2 regions of the Kitasatospora sp. HPM-01-4 genome follow, and region 2 is predicted to be linked to the other one. Evidence: riboswitches for the same ligand, from Rfam matches in the RefSeq annotation. Region 2 holds a riboswitch; the other holds the start of a gene.

Region 1 (7,331 bases), 6.0 Mb from region 2:
CACCTCCAGTCCGATCTGATGGTTAGCGGCCCAGCTCGGGTGGGCAGAATGCATCCGGTTCGTCCTCGCACGCTCCCCACGTACGCTGCACGCGCTGGTCCGCGCCTGTGCACCACCCCATCGCACCGCAGCACCACCTTCCGCCTCCGCGCCGCACCACCCGCCTCCGCACCACCCGCCGCCCAGTGCAAGGCCCGGCGTACAGCTCCGCCGGGTGAGAGAGGGGCCGAGATGTCGTTACCTGTTGGCAGAGCCGCCGTGCTGGGAGGCAGCCTGGCCGGGCTGCTGCACGCCTGGGTCCTCGCCGAGGCGGGCTGGCAGGTGACCCTGGTGGAGCGCGACCGCCGACCGGGCAGGGCCGAGTTCGCCGGGGGAGTCCCGCAGGCCCGCCAGGCCCACCTGCTGATGCCGGCCGGACTGGATGCCATCGAGCGGCTGCTGCCCGGCACGACCGAGCTGCTCATCGACGCGGGGGCGCAGCGCCTCGGCCTGCCCAGCGACATCCGCTGGCTCACGCCGGCCGGCTGGCTCCCCTCCTTCTCGCCGCGGCACACCATCGTCAGTCTCACCCGCCCCCTGATCGACTGGGCGCTGCGCCACCAGGTGCTGTCGCACCCGGGTATCGAGGCGCGTGAGGGAGTCGACGCCGTCGGGCTCACCGTCGCCGGACCCCGGATCGCCGGAGTCCGCTACCGGCGGCGCGGCGACCGTGACCGGACCGAGTCGGTGCTGCCCGCGGAGGTGGTGGTCGATGCCACCGGCCGTACGTCCCGAACTCCTCACTGGCTGAACGACCTTGGGCTCGACGCGCCCGAGGAGAGCGTGATGGACGGCGGGGTCAGCTACTCGACCGGGCTGTTCCGCAGGGCCGAGGGGGGCCTGTCCGCCGGCCGTGCGCTCTACCTCCAGCCCCGGCCCGGGCGCAATCCGCGCTTCGGGCTGCTGTTCCCGGTGGAGGGGGACCGCTGGATGGTGACGGTCGGCGGGATGCGCGGCTTCACCGCACCCACCGACCTCGACGGATTCCTCGCCTTCAGCCGGGAGTTGCGCACACCGGACCTGTACGAGCTGCTCAAGGGCCTCGAACCGGTCGCCCCGATCCACGGCTTCCGCCCGCCGCCCAGCCGGCGGCGGCACTACGAGCGGCTGGCCGGTCTACCCGAGGGGCTGCTGGTGGTCGGCGACGCTGCCTGCACCTTCAACCCGATGTACGGGCAGGGCATGTCGGTGGCGGCCCGGTCCGCGCTGGTGCTGCGCGATCTGCTCGCGGCCGGAGCTTCCGGAGCCCACAGGTCCCGTGGACCGATCGCCCGTAGACAGACGGTAGTTGAACTCCCGGTGAACTCCAGGATGATCCAGCGCGCGGTGTTCCGCGAGGCGGGGGCGGCCTGGCGGGCGGCCTGCGCCGAGGACCTGCGCTACGACACCACCCTCGGCGGCCGTCGGGGGCCGCTGCTGAAGCTCCAGCACGCCTATCTGGACCGGGTGTTGAACGCCGCCCAGCGCAGCAAGGCCGCGCAGGACGCCTTCATCGACACCCTCTCGCTGACCGCGCCGCCGACCAGGCTCTTCGCGCCGGCCGTGCTGCTGCAGGCCGCCCTGAGCGGCGGCCCCAGGGGGCGCCGGATCGGGCCGTGAGGGTGAAAGCGGGTCGCAAAACGGCTCGCAGTGGCCGGAGTTGTCGAGGACGGCACCGGGGTTCCCGTTTCGATCGAGAAGATCGGTCAAAATTCGGTAAATGTGGTCGGTGCACCCTTCCGGTGGGTCTACGCTTGATGAGGTTTGAAAAGGCACCTCGTTCGGTGAGGCGTCTTCACGGACACAGGCCACTGATCCCAACCGTCGAGAGACGCTCCGGATCAGGACAGATCTTCCCGACCTAAGGGTTGATCCCAAGTGGCTTCCGGCTGGTGAGCCGGATCACGCCGTGGAGTGCCAAAGCTCTGACGAGTTGGGGTGAACCGGCCGTTTCGGCTGGTCCGCTCCTTGCCGTGTCGATACGACGCACAGCTGCGTCCCGGCCGGAAGGAGGCGAGAGACATGGATTCGAGTTGCAGTAGTCCGGGCCATAAACGGCCCCACATCCGCATGTCCTCGTTCTCCATCGGCACGCGGTAACAACCTTCTTCACGAGCTTTTCTGACACACCGTCCGCTCGGTGCTGCGCCATGCCCTCATGTCCTTATGACCTCATGGCGCTATTCCGCCGCGGGCTGCCGCGGTGTGCCCTCGTGAAGGGGATTGCTGCTGCGCGCCACCCGAACTCTCCCCGTGAAACCGGGGGGCAAGGGAGGTTCGCCATGACCGACACCACGATGACTCCACCGTCGATCTCGGCGCCGCGCGCCGCGGTGCTCGACGACGCTCACGTCGGCGACATCCAGGGCGCCCTGGGCACCATCAGCCTCAACGACACCGACCCGCGCCAGGGCCTCTCCGCCAAGCTCAAGACGCTGCTGGCGATCGTCGGGCCCGGCCTGATCGTGATGGTCGGCGACAACGACGCCGGTGCGTTCTCCACCTACGGCAACGCCGGCCAGAACTACGGCACCAGCCTGCTGTGGACCCTGCTGCTGCTGGTCCCGGTGCTCTACGTCAACCAGGAGATGGTGCTCAGACTGGGTGCCGTCACCGGTGTCGGCCACGCCCGGCTGATCCTGGAGCGCTTCGGCAAGTTCTGGGGCGCGTTCAGCGTGATCGACCTGTTCCTGCTCAACGCGCTGACCCTGGTCACCGAGTTCATCGGGATCACGCTGGCGGCGGGCTACCTGGGTCTGCCGAAGGTCGGCTCGGTCATCCTGGCCGCCGCGATCATCATCGCCTCCGCCTTCACCGGCTCCTTCCGCCGCTTCGAGCGGATCGCGGTCGCGCTGTGCGCCGGATCGCTGCTGCTGGTGCCGATCTACTTCATGGTCCACCCCAAGACCTCGCAGATGGCCCACGACTTCGTGGTTCCCAGCATGCCCGGCGGCAGCGGCGAGCTGGCCACCGTGATGCTGCTGATCATCAGCATCGTCGGTACCACGGTCGCCCCCTGGCAGCTCTTCTTCCAGCAGTCGTACGTCATCGACAAGCGGATCACCCCGCGCTTCATGAAGTACGAGAAGGCCGACCTGTGGATCGGCATCGTGATCGTGGTCGTCGGCGCCGCCGCGATGATGGGCTTCACCGCCGCCGCCTTCACCGGCACCGACGGCTTCGGCCAGTTCACCGACGCGGCGGGCATCGCCAAGGGCCTGGAGGACCACGCGGGCAAGCTGGTCGGCGTGCTGTTCGCGATCGCCCTGCTGGACGCCTCGATCATCGGCGCCTTCGCGGTCTCGCTCTCCACCGCCTACGCGATCGGCGACGTCTTCGGCATCAAGCACTCGCTGCACCGCGGGGTCGGCAACGCCAAGGGCTTCTACGCCGTCTACGCCGGTCTGGTCGCCGCCGCGGCGATCATCGTCCTGGCCGCCAGCGACAGCACGCTGGGCCTGCTCACCCAGGGCGTCCAGGTCCTGGCCGGTGTGCTGCTGCCCTCCGCCTCGGTCTTCCTGCTGCTGCTCTGCAACGACAAGGAGGCCCTGGGCCCCTGGGTGAACGGTCCCAAGACCAACGCCTTCACCTCCGCCGTGATCGGCGTCCTGGTCACCCTGTCGGTCATCCTGACCGCCTCGGTCCTGTGGCCGAACATCAGCTCCTCGGCGATCCTCGACATCATGGCCGCCTGCGGCGTCCTCGGGGTGCTGGCCGCCGGGTTCTCCTTCACCCGCCGGCGCACCGCCACCAAGGAGGACCCGATCGACCGCACCGGGCGCGAGAACTGGCGGATGCCCCCGCTGGAGACCCTGGCCCGTCCGACCATGTCCACCGCCCGCAAGATCGGCATGGGCGCGCTGCGCACCTACCTGCTGGTCGCGATGGTCCTGGTCGTCGTGAAGATCGTCCAGGTGGCGATCTCCCAGTGACCCGGCGGTGGGGGAGGCCGGCCCACAGCGGCCTCCCCCACCCCGGCACCACCGGTGCCCCACCCCGTAGTCCCGAACAGTCATAGGCCTCTCGCCGCCCCCTCGCCCGAGGAAGGGAGAACCAGCCATGCACGTCTCGCTGCTCCACCCCCGCCAGACCGGCCGCACCGTCGAGCCGGACGGCATCACCGCCCGGCGCGCCCACAGCTGCCCGCGCCTGCGTCTGACCCTGCACGACGGCGCCGAGCGCGCCTACCGGCTCGACGACCCCGGCACCTGCCCCGACTCCGGGACGCCGAACTACGCCGACTCCGCGTACGAGCCCCGCGTGCACCTCGCATACCTGCTGGCCCGTCAGGGCCACCACCCCGGCTGGCTCGCGCACTTCGCCGACCTGCCGCTGCCGGCCGCACACCGGATCGCCGAGGCCGCCCGGGCTGTTCAGGGCGTCCGGGCCGCCTGACCGCCCGCCGCGGTCCCCGGCACCGGCGCACTTCCCCGCGCCTCGCGCCACTTTCGTACGTCGCGCTCCTCCCGCGCCTCGCGCCCCTTCGGTGCGTGGCACTCCCTGCGCCCCGTACCCCTCCCACTCTTCGCCTTGCAGCACGCCGAGCCATGGCTTCGGCATGCCGTTCTCACCACGGAGGTGACCGTCCCGTGTCCGCACTCGCCCTGTTCCAGATCAACATCCCGATTCCGGTCGGCCGGGCCCGGGGAGCCTCCCGGTCGTCCAGGACGCACCTCGCCGACAGCCTGTCGGCGGCCGCGCTCGACAGCGTGGTCCTGCACGCGCCGGCCTCGCCGGTCGAGCCGTCTCCGGTACCGGTGCGCCGGACGGCACTGCGGGCCGGCTGGCACACCGTTCCCGGCCGCGACGGCCGGCCGCGCCTGGAGGCCACCTGGCGCTCGGCCGCCTGAATCCTCCGCCGGTTGAGCCCTGTGCCGGCGGACTCCGCCGACCGAGCCCCTCGCCGACCGGACGCCCGCCGCCCAAGCCCGAACCCGAACTCGTACTCGTACCGCCAGGAGGCCGACATGGTCGTGCGCTACCCACGGCTGAACGTCATCTTCTCGGACCACCACACCGCGACCCACCGCCCCGCCCCGCCCGCTGCCCCGCCCGCCGCTTCGGCCACCACCCCGGCCACCACCCTGGCCGCCGCTCCGGGCCGGCCCGCGAGGTCGGCGCAGCAGCGTGTGGTGGTCGACCAGACCTTCCGGACCGCCACCGTCGAAGGGCGCCAACTCGAGCTGACTTACCTGGAGTTCGAACTTCTCGCGCACCTGGTGGCCAATCCGCTGCGGGTTCACTCGCGCGGCCAGCTGATGGAGGCCGTCTGGGAGCGGCCGGACAACGGTGACACCCGCACCATCAACACCCACATCGCCCGGCTGCGCCGCAAGCTCGGTCCGGACCACCGCGCCAGTATCGCCACCGTCCGCCAGATCGGGTACAAGTACGACCCGAGCCTGGCGTTCGTGGCGGCCTGACGGCCGGTCAACTACGGTCGGTCGCCGATGAGGAGCGGGTGGTCACCCGGCTCTCGCTCGAACCGGCCGTCCGGGACCTGCACTGGCACCTGCACGACGGCAGCACCGGAGTGGACGAGGAAGCCATCGCCTGATCCCCCTGACCGGGGCCGCCTCCCCGGGCGGCGGCCCCGGCCTCGTACCGCCGGTGCCCGGGCAGCGGCGCGAGAACCCGACGCGGAGGAACTCCGATGAGGCCGTACTTCCACTCCCGGGCCATGCCGCCCCGGGACGTCCGCCCACCTGCCCGGATCACCCGCCCCCGTACCCGGGAGGGGACGGCGCTGCTCGGCGTGCTCACCCTGCTGCTGGTCGAGATGGTCGCGCTCGGCCTCGCCCCGGGCCGGGCCCGGCCGCTGATCGGGGCTTGTCTGTTCGGTGCGGGAGCCACCGTGTTCGTGCTGGTCGCGGTGGTGCGCTGGAGCCACCGTGCCATGGCCCGCCGGGGCCGCTCCACCGCGCCCCTCCCGTCGCCGGACGGGCAGTGGTACGACGCGAAGGCGCTGGAAGGCTACCCAAAAGAGGAGATAGCCCGGCTGCTCCCGCTCTCGGCCGACCCCGGCCGCAACCGGCTGCAGACCGCCTGGGTCCTCGCCGCCCATGGCCGCGATGCCGCCTGGATCGCCCGCCACCTCGACCTCCCCGCCGACCTGGCCCGCCTCCTCGCCGACACCGCCGCCCACCGGGCCGCGGCGGATAGGACCTGACGGGCCGGGGCGAGCCCTTAGCCGACGGCCAACACCCGTAATCCGGTCGTGCGTTGGTCGCTGCGGGACCCGGAAGGCTGATGCGGTATCAAGGATTCATCAGGGAGGGTGAACCGTCCTTGCCCCCACGATCGGCGGTCGACTTGAATGAGGGCATGACCTGCTCGACACGCCACCACGATCGCCCGCCGCATCCGCGGGCGGGGGCTGTTGTCGCGGTCTTCGTCGCCATCCGGTAGCGCTTCCTCCCCGCGAAGCAACGCTCCCGATCGCGCCGCAGGCGGGCTCCCGGTCACTTCCGGCCGGGGCCCGCCTGCGTTCGGTCACCCGCGCGTACACGGATACGCGCGACTCGCAAGCACGTACACATCTCGCAGTCCCGGCCCCCGCCGCGCGGTTGGTCGCGCGGCGGCACCCCGGGTTGCCTGCAACCCCTTGGATGGGTCATGCCCGACGCAGTCCTGTCGTCCCTGCCGTCCCCCGCGGACCGTGTTCTGTCGAACCGGACCGCCCTGGTGACCGGTGCCTCCTCCGGTATCGGATGGGAGAGCGCCCGCCTGCTCGCCGAGCACGGTGCCACCGTCCTGGTGCACGCCCGCACCGCCGCCGAGGGCGAGGACGCCGTCGCGCGGCTGGCCGCCGCCGGAGCCGACCGCTCCCGACTCCTGCCGTTCGCAGCGGACTTCAGGCATCTCGCGGAGGTCTCGGCGCTGGCCCGGGCGGTCGCCGCGACGGTGCCCGCGCTCGACCTGCTGGTCAACAACGCGGCGGTGATGGCGCCCGAGCGCTGCACCCTCACGGACGACGGCAACGAGGTCTCGCTCCAGGTCAACTTCCTTGCCGCACACCTGCTGGCCAGGCAGCTGCGGACCACGCTGGCGGCCGCCCGGGGCGCGCGGGTGGTCAACGTCTCGTCCTCCCTGCACCGTACGGCCGCGATGAACTGGACCGACCCGCACCGGGTCAAGAAGTACTCCCGGGTCGCCGCGTACGCGCAGTCGCAGCTCGCGCTGACCATGGCCACCGGCGAGATGGCCCCCGAGGGCAGCGGGATCACGGCGGTCAGCCTCAACCCGGGGCTGTGCGACACCGCCCTGCTGCCGCTGTACGGACGGGTGGGCGCACCGCCGGCCGAAGGGGCGGC
Region 2 (7,331 bases):
CGGCCGTGCCGGGAGACCCGGTGGCGGGGCACCTCGCGGTACCGCTGCCCCAGTTCGGCACCGGTCAGCCCGCCGAGAAGGCGCTCGCCGAGCTGACTGAGCGCGGCCTGGAGACGGCGGTCGTGCTGCACGACGGCCATGCCATCGCCCTGGTCGGTGCGGCCGAACTGCGGGCGTGCCTGCCGGCCTGAGCCCGGTGGACCGACGTGGGCGCGCGTGCCTGCCGGCCCGACCCGGTGCGGTGACCCGCCGCGCCGGGTGGGACGGCCGGGCTCAGCCCCGGGAGGCGCTCCGCGGGTGCTGCGGACGGACCACCTCGACGTCGGAGGACTTCAGGAACGCCAGCCGGTGGTTGTAGCGGATCGGGTAGTAGGTGACCGTGCCGACCACCAGGGTCCGGTCGTCGGGTGCGTCCCCGTCGATGTTCCGATCGTAGAAGTAGTCGCCGGGCGCCGGTGTGCCGTCGACGGCCAGGTAGGCCTGCCCCGCCGGAACGCTCGCGTCCAGCGCCACCACCGGCAGCGGTTTGATGGCCGGGTGGCGGGCGTATGCGGCGGCCTCGGGATAGGCCCGGCCGTACACCGGGATCGAGGCGAGGCCGGGGCGGGGGGTCAGCACCGTCCGGGCGGGAGGACCCGCGGGGTCGGGCAGGCCGGCGGGCGCGGGCTCGGTCCGGGCGGCTCGTCCGTTCCGATTGGCGAACCAGCACTTCTTGCCGTCGTACCAGATCGCCGTCCAGTCGCCCTGCTGGTCGGCGACCACGTACTCGGTACCGGTCACCGCCTTGTCGCTCCAGTCGTCCGCCCTGGTGGTGCCGCCGTTGACCAGCGGTGCGTCGGCGGCCGGCCGGGTGCGCAGATAGACGAAGTTCTCCGGCCGGGCCGCCACCCCGGTGACCGGGGGCTGGTTGGAGGAGAAGGCCGGGGCGATCACGACGGTGTCGCCGGCCCGCGGCGGGACGTCGGCGCCGGGCCCGATCGGCGCCCCCAGCAGTTCGAGGTAGTGGCCCCAGTCCCAGAACGTTCCCGGGTCCCAGTGCATCTTGGGGACGTCGGCCTGGGTCGGCCCCGGTACGTCGTCGTGGCCGATGATGTGCCGGCGGTCCAGCGGGACGCCGAACCGCGCCGCGAGGTAGCGCACCAGCTCGGCCGAGGACCGGTACAGCTGCTCCGAGTACCAGGTCGGCCGGTCCTCGGGGAGCGCGAACCCCTCGTGCTCGATCCCGACGCTGTGCATGTTGACGGTCTTGTTGCCGGAGTGCCAGGCGATGTCCCGGGTGTGCACCAGCTGGGTGGTGTGCCCGTCGGAGGCGCGCACCAGGTAGTGCGCGGTGGCCTGGTCGCGCGGGTCCTGGAAGGCGGCGAGCGCCCCGGCGTAGTCGCTCTCGGTGTCGTGGATGACGATCCAGCGGATCCGCTGGCCGTCCTCGGGACGGTTGGCCGGGTTGTAGTTCCCGTAGGAGGTCGGGTCCTTGGGGTCGGTCAGGGCGTACGCGGCGGGGACGAAGTCGCAGCCGAGGTCCTCCGGGCACTCGGCGGCCTGCCGCCCGGCTCCCGGCACGGGCCGGTCCGGGGGCCGGGCCACCACCAGGTCCGGGTCGGCGGGCAGGGTGAGCCGCTGGCCCTCGGGGGTGGTGCGCGAGGCGCCGGTGCGAACGGTCCGGAACACCCGGTCGGCGAGTACCCGGCCGGCCGTGGCGTCCTGCCCCGTCGCGCCGCCCGCGCCGAACCGGGCCACCGCGCCGTACCAGGCACCCGGGTCGGCCGACCGGGGGGCGCCGAGGGCCCGCTGGTACCGCGCGAGCAGGGCCGCGCCGCCGCGGAGGTTCTGCGCGGGGTCGCTCCTCAGCTGTCCGGCCGGGCGGTGGAGCAACCCGGCGGCGGCGTCCAGGGTGTGCAGCGCCGGGGAGTCCACGAGGCGGGCGGCCGGGCCGGTGGTGCGACGCCCCGGGAGCCGGTCGTCGCCGCGTCCCCGTGCCTCGGGCTCCCGGTGTCCGGCGGCGGCGTTCACGGCCGCCACGTCCACCTGGGTCAGGCCGAGTACGCCGTAGTTGCCGGTGGTGCTCGGCCGTCCCCGGTGGGACTCCCAACGGGTCTGCTGGTAGGCCAGCGCCAGCAGGACGGGCTGCGGCACCCCGAACTCCCTTGCCGCAGCGGCGAACTGGTGCTGCAGGACCCGGTCCGCCGGGACGGCGGTACCGGCCGGCGGCGTGAAGCCGGTCGCGCAGACGGTGGCCACGGCGGTGGCGACGGCGACCAGGGCGACGGGCCGGGGCAGGCTTCGGGCGGCGCGGAGGACCGCAGGGCGGCGGATGGCCGGAGAGGCCCCGGAGTTCCGGGTGGCGGTGGCCGGAGTGTGGTACATGCCACGGTTCTACAGCAGTTGACGGTGCGTCATATCGCCGACACTCCCGGGGGCCGTTGCGGCCGGGCGGCTGTTCCCATCGGCGCCGGGTGTCGCCACGGGCGCCGGTGGTCAAGTTCTGGCAAAGTGTTCGGGCCCGTCCTGGCGGAGGGACTATGCTCTCTGTGGTTTGAAGAGGGCACCTCGTTCGGTGAGGCGTCTTCACGGACACAGGCCACTGATCCCACCCGTCGAGAGACGCTCCGGATCAGGACAGATCCTCCCGACCTAAGGGTTGATCCCAAGTGGCTTCCGGCTCGCGGGCCGGATCACGCCGTGGAGTGCCAAAGCTCTGACGAGTCGGGGTGAACCGGCCGATCGGGCCGGTCCGCTCATGGCCGTGTCGATTCGGCGCGTTTCCGCGCCCCGGCCGGGAGGAGGCGAGAGACATGGATTGCAGTAGTCCGGGCCACAGTCGCCCTTACCCCAGTCTGTCCTCGTTCCTCCTTGGCATGCGGTAGCCGCCCGTTCTGCGCGCTTCTCCTGCGTTCGCGTCACCGGGTGCAGCCTGCCAAGGGCGCGGCGGTACGGCGTCGGCCGACCGTCGAAAGCCCCGGCCGCGGTGTGTCTTCGCATGCCCATCGGCCCGTCCACGAAGGTGAGTTGACGTGTCCGTCTTCGCCACGTTCCACCAGGTCGAGTTCGTCTCCAGCAGCTCCCCGCGCCGTCGCGTGCGCGCCGTTCTGGCCGAGGTGGCCGGGCGGCTGGCCGCGAGTCCGCTCGATCACCCCGTCCTGAGTGCCGTCGCAGCCCAGCGTCCCGCCTGCCCGCCGCAGCGGATACGGGCCCGCTGGGAGGCCGCCGTCGCCGCCGACCAGGCCGCCCGGCACTCGGACGGCTGAACCCGCCCACCACGGCCAACCGACAGGGGAATCACGATGATGACGAGGACCAGGCTCCACCCGCGTACCGCGGAGGGGACGATGCTGATCGGCGTGCTCGGCCTGCTGCTGCTCGAGGCGGTCGTGCTCACCGCTGTTCCGGCCGGGGTGCGCGCCGTGGCCGGCGCCGCCCGGCGGCGTGCCGCGGGAGCGGACCTGCCGTCGGTCCGGCCCACCCGAACCCGCTGAGACCGACCGGCGACAGGGCCCGCGGCGCCGCAGGCCGCGCTCCCCGTCGCCGGTCGGTCCGGACCGGCCGGATCCGACCGGCCCACCAAGACCATTCGTCGAACCGAGAGGAGCCCGTTCCATGATCACGGCTCTTGACCACGTCCAGCTCGCCGCGCCGCCCGGCAGCGAGGAGCTGCTGCGCGCCTTCTACGCCGATGTGCTGCAGATGGCCGAGATCCCCAAGCCGCAGCCGCTGACCGACCGGCGCGGCTGCTGGTTCGCGGCCGACGGCGGCCGGGTCCGGCTCTACCTGGGGATCGAGGAGAGCTTCCGGCCCACCACCAAGGCCCACCCGGGGCTGGCGGTCAGCGAGATCGACGAGTTCGCCGCCCGCCTGGCCTCGCTCGGTGCGCTGGTGGTCTGGGACGAGAGCCTGCCTCCGTCCCGCCGCTTCTACACCCAGGACCCGGTCGGCAACCTGCTGGAGTTCGTCGAGGCCCAGCCCTCGGCGTGAGGCCCGGCCCGCCGGGCGGGCCGACTCCCCGGACGAGGGCCCGCCGTGGATCTCAGAGTGCCGCCTCCGCGCCCGGTTCCAGCGTGAACCGGGTGTCGTGGGCGTCGTAGTCGTAGAGCTCGCCGTAGCGGCCCCAGTCGATGGCGATGTCCAGCTGGCGCTGGGCGTCGGCGGCGTCGAAGCCCCGGCGCAGCAGGTCGAGGAAGAAGTCCCGGCGCATGGTGCGGTCGTCGGTGGCGGTGAGGGCCTGGACGACGGCGCGGACCAGAGGGGCGTTGCGGGCGGCGGTCCGGGCGAACAGCTGCTTGCTGGTGAGGATGTCGGCGACGGTGAACTCCCGTCCGGAGTCGGTGATTTCGATCCGGGCGTTGGCGGTCCTGGCGAAGCCGAGCAGTACCGCGGCGTCCACCAGCGGCAGCAGGTCGTCCACCTCGAAGTTGAGCTCGTCGGCGATCTCCGCCAGGCCGTCCTCGCCGCCCCGGCCGACCAGGATCTCCAGCAGTCCGGCGAGTCCGCCGACGCTGGCCTCGGGCAGCGGGACGGTGATCGGGGTCGCGGTCGGCCGGCCGGCGGCGGGCCCGGACGCGGCGGCGGTGGCCTCGGCGCGACCGGTGAGGATGCCGTAGACGGTGTCGACCAGCGCCTCGAACTGCGGGGTCCGGCGGTCGCGGGGGCGGGGCAGGTCGACGGTGAGCTCGGCGCGGATGCGGCCGGGGTTGGAGGACAGCACCAGGATCCGGTCGGCCAGCAGCACGGCCTCCTCGATGTTGTGGGTGACGATCAGGATCGACTTCACCGGCGCCTCGTGGCCCTCCCAGAGGCCGACCAGTTCGGTGCGGAGGTTCTCGGCGGTCAGCACGTCCAGCGCGGAGAACGGCTCGTCCATGAAGAGCGCGTCCGGTTCGACCACCAGGGCGCGGGCGAAGCCGACCCGCTGGCGCATGCCGCCCGAGAGCTCCTTGGGGTAGGCGCCCTCGAAGCCGTCCAGGCCGATCAGGTCGATGGCTCTCAGGGCCCGCTCACGCCGTTCGCCCTCGGCCACGCCCCGTGCCTGCAGGCTCAGTTCGACGTTCTGCTGGACGGTGAGCCAGGGCAGCAGGGCGAAGGACTGGAACACCATCGCCACGCCGGGGTTGGCCGCGGTCAGGGGGGTACCGCGGTAGGCCACGGTGCCGGCCGAGGGGGCGATCAGCCCGGCCAGGCAGCGCAGCAGGGTGGACTTGCCGGAACCGGACTTGCCGAGCAGGGCGACGATCTCGCCCTCGGACAGCCGCAGGCTGATGTCCTCCAGCACCGGAAGCGCGCGCCCGTCCGGTGTGGTGAAGGTCTTGGTCACCGCCTCGGCCGCGACGATGGTGGAGCGGGTGCTGGTGGTCATCGGGCCCTCCGGTCAGGGGAGCGAGCGGGTCTCAGAGTGCGTAGCGGGTCTCGGCCATGCGGTAGAGGCGGCGCCAGAGCAGGCGGTTGAGGGCGACCACGTAGAGGCTCATCACGGTCACGCCGACCAGGATCCGGGGGAAGTCGCCGATGCCGGTGGCGTCGGCGACGTAGGCGCCGAGGCCGGTCGCGGTCAGGTGGTGCGAGCCGTACTCCACGACCTCGGCGACGATCGAGGCGTTCCAGGCGCCGCCGGCGGCGGTGATCCCTCCGGTGACGTAGTAGGGGAAGACGGCCGGCAGGATGAACGAGCGCCAGCGCAGCCGCCCGCGCACCTGGAAGCCGGTCATCGCCTCGCGCAGGTCGGAGGGGATCGCCGAGGCGCCGGCGATGACGTTGAACAGGATGTACCACTGCGCGCCCAGTGCCATCAGCAGGACCGAACCGAAGTCCAGCGAGATGCCGAGCGCCACGAACGCCGCGGTGGCGAACGGGAAGAGGAAGTTCGCCGGGAAGCTCGCCAGGACCTGCACCACCGGCTGGGCGAACCGGGTGACCTTCGGGTTCATACCGATCCACACCCCGATCGGCACCCACACCGCGGTGGCCGCCACCAGCAGCACCACCACCCGGCCGAAGGTCGCCGCGCCCAGGGCGAGGGCGTGCCCGAACTCGCCCAGTCCGACCGTGCGCTGGACGTAGTCCAGGGCCTGCCAGGCCCCGAGGATCACCAGCACGGCCACCGCGCCGGCGAAGAACACGTCGCCGGTGCGCTCGCGGGCCGCCGGGCGGGCCAGCGGGTGCTCGGCCAGCCCGAACGCCCGCATCCCCCGGTCGAGTCGGAGTCCGAGCGGCCGCAGCGGGCGGCCGATCAGCTCCGGCACGCTGGAGCGGCGCAGCACGTCGAGCACCACGCTGCGCGGGCGCTCGGCCGCCTCCGACTCCTCCACCCGGAACCGCTCGGCCCAGGCGGTCATCGGCCGCCAGAACAGGACGTTCGCGCCGATCACCATCACCACCATCACGGCGATGGCGATGCCGACCTGGCCCAGGTCGCCGTCGGCGATCGCCGCGGCGGCGTAGGAGCCCATCCCGGGCAGTGCGTAGTGGTGGTTGAGCACGCTGATCGACTCGGAGGCGGCCAGGAAGAACCAGGCACCGCCGAAGCTCATCATCCCGTTCCAGACCAGTGGGATCATTCCGCTCGGCACGTCGAGCCGCCAGAACCGCTGCCACTTGGTCAGCCGCATCACCCGGGACGCCTCGTCGAGCTCGCGCGGCTGGCTCGTCAGGGAGGCGTAGAAGGCGAAGGTCATGTTCCAGGCCATCGCGGTGAAGATGGCGAAGATCGAGGCGCACTCCAGGCCCAAGGTGGAGCCCGGGAACAGGTTGATGAACGCCGTCACGGTGACCGAGAGGAAGCCCAGCACCGGCACCGACTGCAGGATGTCCAGCACCGGGAGCAGCACCTTCTCCGCCCGCCGCAGCCGGGCGGCGGCGGTGGCGTAGGCGAAGGTGAACAGCACCGAGGCGACCAGCGCGGCGAACATCCGCAGCAGCGAACGCACCGCGTAGTACGGCAGGTTCGCCGGATCCGTGGACACCGTCGGCGGTGCCTGGTCCGGCAGGAACGGTGCGTTCAGGCCGGGCGCGAGCCGCAACAGGCCGTACAGCAGTGAGATCAGCGCCGCTGCCACCAGCACGTCGACCCAGCGCAGGGCCGGCCGCCGCCACACCCCGCGCGAAGGGAAGCCGCCCTCACCCGCCACCTGTCCCACCACCCGACGCCCGTGCCGCAGTCGTACGGTCGCCACTGAACCATGCCCGGGCGGCCCGCGGACCCGCCTGGATGACCGGTGCGGGAACACTCACCGGCATGGCCCAACGCGCCGGGCCGCCGCACTCCGCCCGGTCGCCCGGCGGCGCGCCCGACGCGCCCGACGCGCGGGCGGGACGGGCGCCGGCCGGGTGCGCGGCGTCCGGGC

What was found. Region 2 has a riboswitch for magnesium ahead of ACSMTC_RS02650 (hypothetical protein). Riboswitches for the same ligand answer to the same signal wherever they lie in the genome.
Region 1: another riboswitch for magnesium. It lies ahead of ACSMTC_RS29070 (NRAMP family divalent metal transporter); the one in region 2 lies ahead of ACSMTC_RS02650 (hypothetical protein).

The regions. Positions count from the first base shown of each region.
Region 1 covers NZ_JBPQGP010000005.1:6,644,706-6,652,036, forward strand. The annotation lists gene ACSMTC_RS29065 (NAD(P)/FAD-dependent oxidoreductase) at 232-1,638, shown strand; M-box (ykoK) riboswitch at 1,788-1,963, shown strand; gene ACSMTC_RS29070 (NRAMP family divalent metal transporter) at 2,301-3,950, shown strand; gene ACSMTC_RS29075 (hypothetical protein) at 4,078-4,413, shown strand; gene ACSMTC_RS29080 (hypothetical protein) at 4,608-4,868, shown strand; gene ACSMTC_RS29085 (winged helix-turn-helix domain-containing protein) at 4,986-5,441, shown strand; gene ACSMTC_RS29090 (hypothetical protein) at 5,672-6,187, shown strand; gene ACSMTC_RS29095 (SDR family NAD(P)-dependent oxidoreductase) at 6,634-7,331, shown strand, end outside.
Region 2 covers NZ_JBPQGP010000005.1:602,911-610,241, reverse strand. The annotation lists gene ACSMTC_RS02660 (pyridoxal-phosphate dependent enzyme) at 1-191, shown strand, start outside; gene ACSMTC_RS02655 (N-acetylmuramoyl-L-alanine amidase) at 274-2,364, opposite strand; M-box (ykoK) riboswitch at 2,540-2,715, shown strand; gene ACSMTC_RS02650 (hypothetical protein) at 3,012-3,245, shown strand; gene ACSMTC_RS02645 (hypothetical protein) at 3,285-3,473, shown strand; gene ACSMTC_RS02640 (VOC family protein) at 3,595-3,969, shown strand; gene ACSMTC_RS02635 (ABC transporter ATP-binding protein) at 4,022-5,347, opposite strand; gene ACSMTC_RS02630 (ABC transporter permease) at 5,379-7,160, opposite strand.